One region of the Azospirillum thermophilum genome, then DNA from elsewhere that is predicted to be linked to it. Evidence: riboswitches for the same ligand, from Rfam matches in the RefSeq annotation. Region 1 holds a riboswitch; the other holds the start of a gene.
What was found. Region 1 has a riboswitch for cobalamin ahead of DEW08_RS01055 (TonB-dependent receptor plug domain-containing protein). Riboswitches for the same ligand answer to the same signal wherever they lie in the genome.

Region 1 (4,172 bases):
GAAAGATCTCGACCCGGCCCATGCCGGGTTCCTCGACGACGTGCGAGGCGATGGAGGATGCGGTATTCATGGGATTCTCCCGGAGATGGCGGCGTCAGAAGCGCGCGGACAGGCCGGCGTAGGCCGAGCGGCCCGGCGTGGCGTGGCCGTAGACTTCCTCGTAGCGGCGGTTGAACAGGTTCTCGACGCGGCCCTGCAGCGTCACCGCGTCGGTCAGGTCGTAGGACAGCCGGAGGTCGGCGGTGAGGAAGGCGCTGCCGGTGCCGTAATTCTCGACCATGTCGCGATAGCGCAGGCCGAGGTTGGCGTAGGCCTCGGGCAGGAAGCGCCAGCCGACCGACGCGCTGCCCTGGTGAAGCGGCAGGTTGCGCAGACGCTGGCCGGTGTTGGCGTTGACCACGCTCTGCCAGGAATAGGCGACGCGGAGATCGGTCGTCGCGCTCGGGCGGGCGGCCAGTTCCAGTTCCATGCCCTGCGCCTTCGTGCGGTCCACGTTGACATAGCCGCCGCCCGAACAGGCCGGGCTGGTCGCCGGGCCGGACAGCCAGTTGATCTGGTCGCGGGTGCTGGCCTGGAAATAGGTCGCGCCGGTGGTCAGCCGCCCGCCCAGCAGCGATTGCTCGACGCCGGCATCCCAGCCGCGGCTGCGCTCCGGCCGCAGATCGTTCCTGCCGTAACAGGGATCGAACCGCTCGTAGAGCGAAGGCGGCTGCCACGCCGTGCCGTAGCTGGAACGCAGGGTCGTCCCGGTTTCCCCGATCCGGTAGGCGGCGCCGAGCCGCCAGGTTCCCTTGCCCCCGTAATCGGTGTGGCGGTCGCCGCGGATCGTCGCCGACAGGTCGAGCGGCGCCACCGGCGTCACGCCGACGGTGGCGAAGGCGCCGCTGCGCCAGTTGTGCGCCCGAATGTCCGGCGCGCGCGGCGCGAAGCCCGGCGTGTGCTGCTCCATGCTCTCCCGGGTGGCGTCGGCGCCGTAGCCCAGCGACAGCCGGTCGGACAGCTTGGCATTGGCAACGTAATCGAGGCGCGTCTTGTGGCCGTCGTAGGTGTCGCCCCTGGTGCCCTCGCCCCAGTATTGCCGGGTGTTGGTGGTGTTGGCGACCCCGAAGCCGTGGACCAGCCTGCCGCCCAGGCTGTCGAGCGAGCCGCCCAGGCGCAGGAACCGTTCGGTCTCGTCGCGCGACCAGTCGTTGTCGCGGGTGGCCGGATCGTAGGTCAGGGTTTTGCGCTGGTAGCGCGCCGTCGCGTCGAGGCGCAGCGTCTCTGTCGCCTGGATGCCGAGCCGGCCGGCGGCGGCCCACTGCCGGAACGGGTCCTTCTCCTGTCCGCCGCGGTGGCGGCTGAAGTCCGAGTAGCCGCCGGAATGGGTTCCGGACAGGGATAGCCGGTAGTCGACCCGGTCCTGCGCCCCCGACAGCGAGGCGTTGCCCCGCTTGGTGTCGTAGCTGCCGTATTCGGCCCCGACCCGCCCGCTCAGCGGACCGGTCGGCCGCCGGGTGGTGATGTTGACCACGCCGCCGCCGGCATCCGGTCCGAAGCGGCCGGGCTGCGGACCGCGCAGGACCTCGATGCGCTCGATGTCGGCCGTGTCCATCTCGCCGGCCGGATATTGCGACTGCGACTGGCTGGTGTCGCTCATCTCGACGCCGTCGATGAAGAAGCGGGTGTTGCGCGGCCCCAGCCCGCGCAACCGCACGGTCTGCGCGCCGCCCGGCGCCTGCCGGCCCGACAGGCTGACGCCGGGAACCAGCCTCAGCGCATCGTCGAGCCGGCGGATCTGCTGCCGCTCGATCTCCTCGGCGCCGATCACGCTGGAACTCGTGGTCGCCTGCTCCTGGGGCACCGTCACTTCGGCCGGGGCCGTCACCTCCAGCGGCACGAGCCGAAGCTCATCGGCCGATGCGGAGGCGGCCGATGCGGAGGCGGCCGATGGAGGGGCCATTCCAGCCGTGCCCCCGAGAACCGCCAAGGTGAGTCGAACGAGAAAACGCCTTTTTGAACAGCTTGTCTGCATGTCCTGCCACGTCCTGCTGCAGGCATGGAGGCGCGTTCGGGCAAGCGGTGCGGCCGAACAGCCGCCCGTCCGGGCCGCACATCCATGCCGGCCCCGGAAGACCGGGACCGTTGCGTTGAACGGGCGTTGCCGAATGGACGCCACGACGCGGGGCCCCGCGCCTTGAGAACCATTCGCCTGCGACATGCCTCAGGGGGATGAACCGTCCCGAAACCTGGTCGCGGCAACGCCAATGGACGCGTCACCACGACGGGTTTCCGCACCTTCGACACACCCCGATCGAAGGCAGAGTGACGCTGTCAGAGGCAGGTCTCCTGGCTCGCGGGTCGTCATCCGGCACCGCCTTCCCGGCCGGGATCCATGGATCTCCGGTCAGTGGCTCGTTGGCGCCGACTCGCCGCTCACAGTTGCGGGGACAGCCACGGCTTGCATCAGGCTGGGACGCCTGTCGCTTCCGTCGTTCCCTTTTAATCTCCCGGCTTGCGCCCGGGAGAACCGCTGACAATGCGTGTTTTGATAGAGGCCGGCCGCCCGTCTGTCAATCGTGCGATGCGCTCGGAAGACGCTGCGGATCCCGGCGGGGAGGCGGCCCCGGATCACCGGCCCGTGTAGCCGGCGATGAACTCCAGGAACCGCGGATCGGTCGCATAGGCGATGTTGATGCGCAGGGCCGGCGGGCCGCTGCTCCGTTCCGGGGCGAAGACGGAGCCCGGCGCCAGGAACAGGCCGCGGTCGGCGGCGGTGCGGACCAGCGCCGCCTCGTCGATGCCGGCCGGCAGTTCCCCCCAGACATAGTAGCCGCCGGCCGGCGTGACGGGAACCGCGACCCCGGCCCGGTCCAGGGCCGCCAGCGCCGCTTCCCGCGCCGCCTCGATCCGGCTCCGCAGCCGGCGCAGGTGGCGCAGATACTGCCCGCCGGCGATCAGCGTGTAGACCAGCCGCTCCACATAGTCCGAGGTGCTCACCACCGTCAGCATCTTCAGGTCGCACAGGCTCTTCGCCAGCGCCGGCGCGGCGGCGATGTATCCGACCCGCAGGCTGGCCGAGAGCGTCTTGGAGAAGGTGCCGACATAGATCACCCGCTCAAGCTGGTCGAGCGCGGCCAGCCGGGGGGAGGAGGCCGGCAGCACGTCGGCGAAGGGATCGTCCTCCACGATGGTGACGCCATGCCGGGCGGCGATCTGCAGCAGCCGGTGGGCGACCGCGATGGACAGCGAGCCGCCGGTCGGGTTGTGGGCGAGCGGCTGGGTGAAGAAGAGCTTCGGCCGCAGCGCCGCCGCCTTGGCGGCGAACTCCTCCAGGTCCGGTCCGTCGGCCCGCCGCCGCACCCCGGCGATGGCGACCTTCGCCAGCTTCAGCTTGCCGAACAGCGGGTAGTAGCCGGGCGTGTCGACCAGCGCGGTGTCGCCCGGCTGCAGCATCTGCCGCGCGATCAGGTCCAGCGCGTGGTTCGCCCCTGGGTCAGCAGGATCTGGTCGGGCCGGGCGGCGACGGCGCGCTCGGCCAGCGTCACCACGATGCGCTCGCGCAGCGGCGCATAGCCCCACGGGCTGCCGTAGCCGTGATCGAGCTCGGTTCCGCCGGCCGGCCGGGCGAGCCGGCAGCGGACGCCGACTTCCAGCTTCTCCATCCAGTCCGGCGGCGGGCGGCCGTCGCCGACGCGCACGGCATACTGGCGCTCCAACTGTTCGCGCAGAAGGGAGAGGTGGTCGAGCGCCTCGGCGACATGCGGCGCCCCATGCTCCACCCGGCTGCGGACGGCCCGGGCGACATAGTAGCCGGAGCCCTGCCGGGCCTCCAGGTAGCCGAGCGCCACCAGCCGGTCGTAAGCCTCCGCCATCGTGTTCTTGGAGACGCCGTGCTCCTTCGCCCCGCTGCGCACGGAATGCAGCCGCTCCCCCGCCTTCAGCAGGCCGCGCTCGATCAGGTCGGTGATGCGGTCGGTCAGGTCGGTGACGCGCGTCATGGCGGATTCCGGCAATCGTCCCAGCGATTTCCCTGGGACAGTCCGCCGAACAAAGCGGCCGACCGTCCCTTGAACCGTCCCTTCGTATCACGGACCATGTGATTGGCAAACAAATGACCCGGACACCGGGGGCCGGACAGGGAGAACCGAACTCGTGCCGCAGAACGCCCGCAGATCCCGCATTTCCGGTTT
Region 2 (4,172 bases), 160 kb from region 1:
GAAGCCGCGCGCCTTCAGCGCCCGCACCGCGACGCCGATCTGCTCGATGATGACCGGGGCGAGGCCCTCGGTCGGCTCGTCCAGCAGGATCAGGTTGGCGCCGGTGCGCAGGATGCGGGCGATCGCCAGCATCTGCTGCTCGCCGCCCGACAGGCGGGTGCCCTGGGTGGTGCCGCGGCCCTTCAGGTTGGGGAACAGCTCGTAGATCTGCTCCACCGTCATGCCGCCTTCCTTCACCACCGGCGGCAGGGTCAGGTTCTCGTCGACGTTCAGCGAGGAGAAGATGCCCCGCTCCTCCGGCACATAGCCGATGCCGAGCCGCGGGATCCTGTGCTGCGCCATGCCGATCAGCTCCTTGCCCTGGAAGCGGATCGAGCCGCTGCGCTTGGACACGATGCCCATGATGGCGCGCATGGTGGTGGTCTTGCCGGCGCCGTTGCGGCCGAGCAGGGTCACCACCTCGCCCTGCCGCACCTCCAGGCTGACGCCGTGCAGGATGTGGCTCTCGCCATAGAAGGCGTGGAGGTCGCTGACCTCCAGCATGGCGGTCTTGGTCATCGCGCCGTCAGGCATGTCCCGTCCCCATGTAGGCTTCCATCACCTGGGCGTTCTTCGAGACCACCTCGTACGGCCCTTCGGCCAGGATTTCGCCGCGGCGCAGCACGGTGATGGTGTCGGACAGATGCGCCACCACCGACAGGTTGTGTTCGACCATCAGCACGGTGCGGTCGGCGGCGACCCGCTTGATGAGCTGGGCGGTGCGCTCGATGTCCTCGTGGCCCATGCCGGCCAGCGGCTCGTCCAGCAGCATCACCTCGGGATCGAGCGCCAGCGTGGTGGCGATCTCCAGCGCGCGCTTGCGGCCATAGGGCAGCTCGGCCGCCAGATGGCCGGACCAGGGGGTGAGGTTCACCGCCTCGATCAGTTCCACCGCCCGGTCGTGCAGGGCGTGCAGGCTCGATTCGGACTTCCAGAAATGGAAGCTGGTGCCGAGCGGCCGCTGCAGGGCTACGCGGACGTTCTCCAGCACCGTCAGGTGCGGGAAGACCGCCGAGATCTGGAAGGACCGCACCAGCCCCATCCGGGCGATGTCCGCCGGCCTGGCGCGCGTGATGTCGCGGCCCTTGTAGAGGATCTGGCCGCTGGTCGGGGTGAGGAACTTGGTGAGCAGGTTGAACACCGTGCTCTTGCCGGCGCCGTTCGGCCCGATCAGCGCATGGATGGTGCCGCGGCGGACCTGGAGATCCACCTCCTTCACCGCAACGAAGCCCTTGAACTCCTTCGAGAGTCCACGGGCCTCCAGAATGATGTCGTCGGTCATGGGTCCGGTCTTCTCCTCCCTGTCGCTCTCGGTTCTTGCGCCTTCGCGTTTTCCGGCCACGTTTTCCGGCCGCGTCTTCCAGCCGGCCCGGCTTCCCCGTCCGGCCGCGGCTGCACTCCCTCGGGACGCTGTGCCGTTTCATAAGCACGCCGCATGCCAAACTATGCGTGCAGGAAACGGATGCCCGAGATTCCTCGACTCCCGCCCGGCCGGCTCCTCTCGTATACAAATCATCAAGTGTCTTGAGTGTCGGTTTCCCGGACACTCTGTCTTGCCAACATGACACCATACGCCACCGTCGGCGCAAGCCCCGCGTGGACCGGCGCCGGCCCGCCGGCCGGATTCCCGGCTTGCCAAACCGGCCACGTCCTGCAATTGTGCCGGACCGATGGTGCCTCGCCGCCCGAATGGGGGGCGGGGGTAAAAGGGAATGCGGTCCGGGTCCGGCGACGGTCCCAAAGCCGCGGCTGCCCCCGCAACTGTGTGCGGCGAGCTCTCCCTTCGCGACGCCGGCGGCCCGACGGGCCGATCGGCAGCCACTGGCCCGGAACCGGGCCGGGAAGGCAGCGAGGGAGGAGCGACGACCCGCGAGCCAGGAAACCTGCCATCGCCACCGTGCAACCACCAGCTCCCGCCGGGTGTGGCGGGAAGGGACCATGACCATGCTGAATTCCGCCATCCGTTCCGGCGCCGCCTCTTCCGTCCAGACCGTCGCCGCAGCCTTCGGCGCCTTCCTGCTGGGCGCCTTCATCCTGTTCGGCGTCGGCTTCGCGCAGCCGCAGGCGATCCACGACGCCGCCCACGACGGCCGTCACTCCTTCGCCTTCCCCTGCCACTGAGCGTCTCTCCATGACGCTGTTCCGGCGGCTCTTCGTAGCCGCCCTGGTCGCGGGCGTGCTCTCCGGCACGGCCGCGTCCGTCGTTCAGCGCGTGACGACCGTCCCGCTGATCCTCGAAGCCGAACGCTACGAGGTGGTGACCACCTCCCCCCCCGTGGCCCCGACCCAGTTGACCCCGGCCGCCCCGGCGCATGCCGGCCATGACGGCGCGGGACATGCCGCCCATCCGGCCCCCGTGCGCGAGCTGGGCGAGGCCGTGCCCGAGACGGCGGAGGAGGCGTTCCAGCGCCTGTGGCTGACGGTGGCGACCAACCTGCTGGTCGGCATCGGCTATGCCCTGCTGGTCGCCGGCGCCATGCTGCTGGTCCGGGCCCCGGTGGATGCCCGCCGCGGGCTGGTCTGGGGCCTCGGCGGCTTCATCGCCTTCGCGCTCGCTCCCGCCACCGGCCTGCCGCCCGAGCTGCCGGGCATGGGCGGGGCGGAGCTGGAGGCGCGCCAGATCTGGTGGCTCGCCGCTGCCTTCTGCGCCACTGCCGGCCTGTTCGCCGTCGCCTTCGCCCGCAACCGGCTGGTGGTGGCCGCCGGCGTGGTCGTCGCCGCCCTGCCGCATCTGGTCGGCGCCCCCCATCCCGAGAGTGCGGCCGGCGCCGTCCCGCCGGAGATGGCGGCGCGCTTCGCCGTGCTGTCGCTGGGCACCGCCGCCCTGTTCTGGGCCCTGCTGGGCAGCGCCTGCGGGGCCATGATGCAGCGGGTGCTCGGCCGCCCGGACGAGGAGGCGTGAGGCCATGGCGATGCTGTCGAAGACACCCGCCACCATCGTCACCGGCTTCCTCGGCGCCGGCAAGACGACGCTGATCCGCAGCCTGCTGGAGCGGGCCGGCGGGCGGCGCCTCGCGCTGATCATCAACGAGTTCGGCGACGTCGGCATCGACGGCGAGATCCTGCGGGCCTGCGGCAACCCGACCTGCACCGAGGACGACGTGATCGAGCTGGCGAACGGCTGCCTGTGCTGCACCGTCGCCGATGATTTCGTCCCGGCGATCGAGAAGCTGCTGGCCCGCCCGCAGCCGCCCGAGCACATCATCATCGAGACGAGCGGCCTCGCCCTGCCGAAGCCGCTGGTCCAGGCCTTCCACTGGCCGGCGATCAAGTCGCGGGTGACGGTGGACGGGGTGGTGGCGGTGGTCGACGCCGCCGCCGCGGCGGAGGGGCGCTTCGCCCCCGATCCGGCGGCGCTGGCGGCGCAGAAGGCGGAGTCCGGCACGGTCGACCACGAGACGCCGATCGAAGAGGTGTTCGAGGACCAGCTCCTCTGCGCCGACCTGATCGTGGTCAACAAGACCGACCTCGTGGCCGCCGCCGACCTCGCCCGCGTCGAGGACCTGATCCGCGGCGCGCTGAACCGGGACGCCAAGCTGCTGCGCGCGGCCAACGGCTCGGTCGATCCGCTCGTCCTGCTGGGGGTCGGCGGCGCGGTGGAGGACGACCTCGCCAACCGCCCGAGCCACCATGACGACGAGGAGGGGCACGACCACGACGACTTCACCAGCTTCGTGGTCGAGCTGCCGGCCCAGCCCGACCCGGCGGCGCTGACCCGCCTGCTGGAGGAGGTCGCCGGGGTCCACGGCGTGCTGCGGCTGAAGGGCTTCATCGACGTGCCCGGCAAGCCGATGCGGCTGCTGGTCCAGGGTGTCGGCACCCGCATCCAGACCCATTACGACCGCCTGTGGAAGCCGGACGAGCCGCGCCGCAGCCGCCTCGTGGTGATCGGCGAGACCGGCCTCGACCGCGAGGCCGTGACCCGCGCGGTCGGCGGGGTGTAGAAAGCGGCGTCAGGCGGAGGGCATCCGCCGAGCGCCGGGTGAGGACGGCTGCGGGGACCGATGATGGTCCCCGCAGCCCCTCGCCCTCCTTCTCCCGGGGCGGGAGAGGGGAAGTTTGGACCGTTTCGACATGCATCTGCTCGCCGCCCGCCAGGACGACCTCGACGCCGGCCCCCAGGCCATCGACCT

Region 2: another riboswitch for cobalamin. It lies ahead of DEW08_RS00425 (CbtB domain-containing protein); the one in region 1 lies ahead of DEW08_RS01055 (TonB-dependent receptor plug domain-containing protein).

The regions. Positions count from the first base shown of each region.
Region 1 is NZ_CP029352.1:248,262-252,433, reverse strand. It holds gene DEW08_RS01060 (DUF7676 family protein) at 1-70, opposite strand, end outside; gene DEW08_RS01055 (TonB-dependent receptor plug domain-containing protein) at 95-1,942, opposite strand; cobalamin riboswitch at 2,302-2,529, opposite strand; gene DEW08_RS31855 (aminotransferase-like domain-containing protein) at 2,611-3,435, opposite strand; gene DEW08_RS31850 (GntR family transcriptional regulator) at 3,447-3,980, opposite strand.
Region 2 is NZ_CP029352.1:89,338-93,509, forward strand. It holds gene DEW08_RS00415 (ABC transporter ATP-binding protein) at 1-573, opposite strand, end outside; gene DEW08_RS00420 (ABC transporter ATP-binding protein) at 566-1,321, opposite strand; cobalamin riboswitch at 1,694-1,944, shown strand; gene DEW08_RS00425 (CbtB domain-containing protein) at 1,978-2,160, shown strand; gene DEW08_RS00430 (CbtA family protein) at 2,171-2,941, shown strand; gene cobW (cobalamin biosynthesis protein CobW) at 2,946-3,983, shown strand; gene cobN (cobaltochelatase subunit CobN) at 4,114-4,172, shown strand, end outside.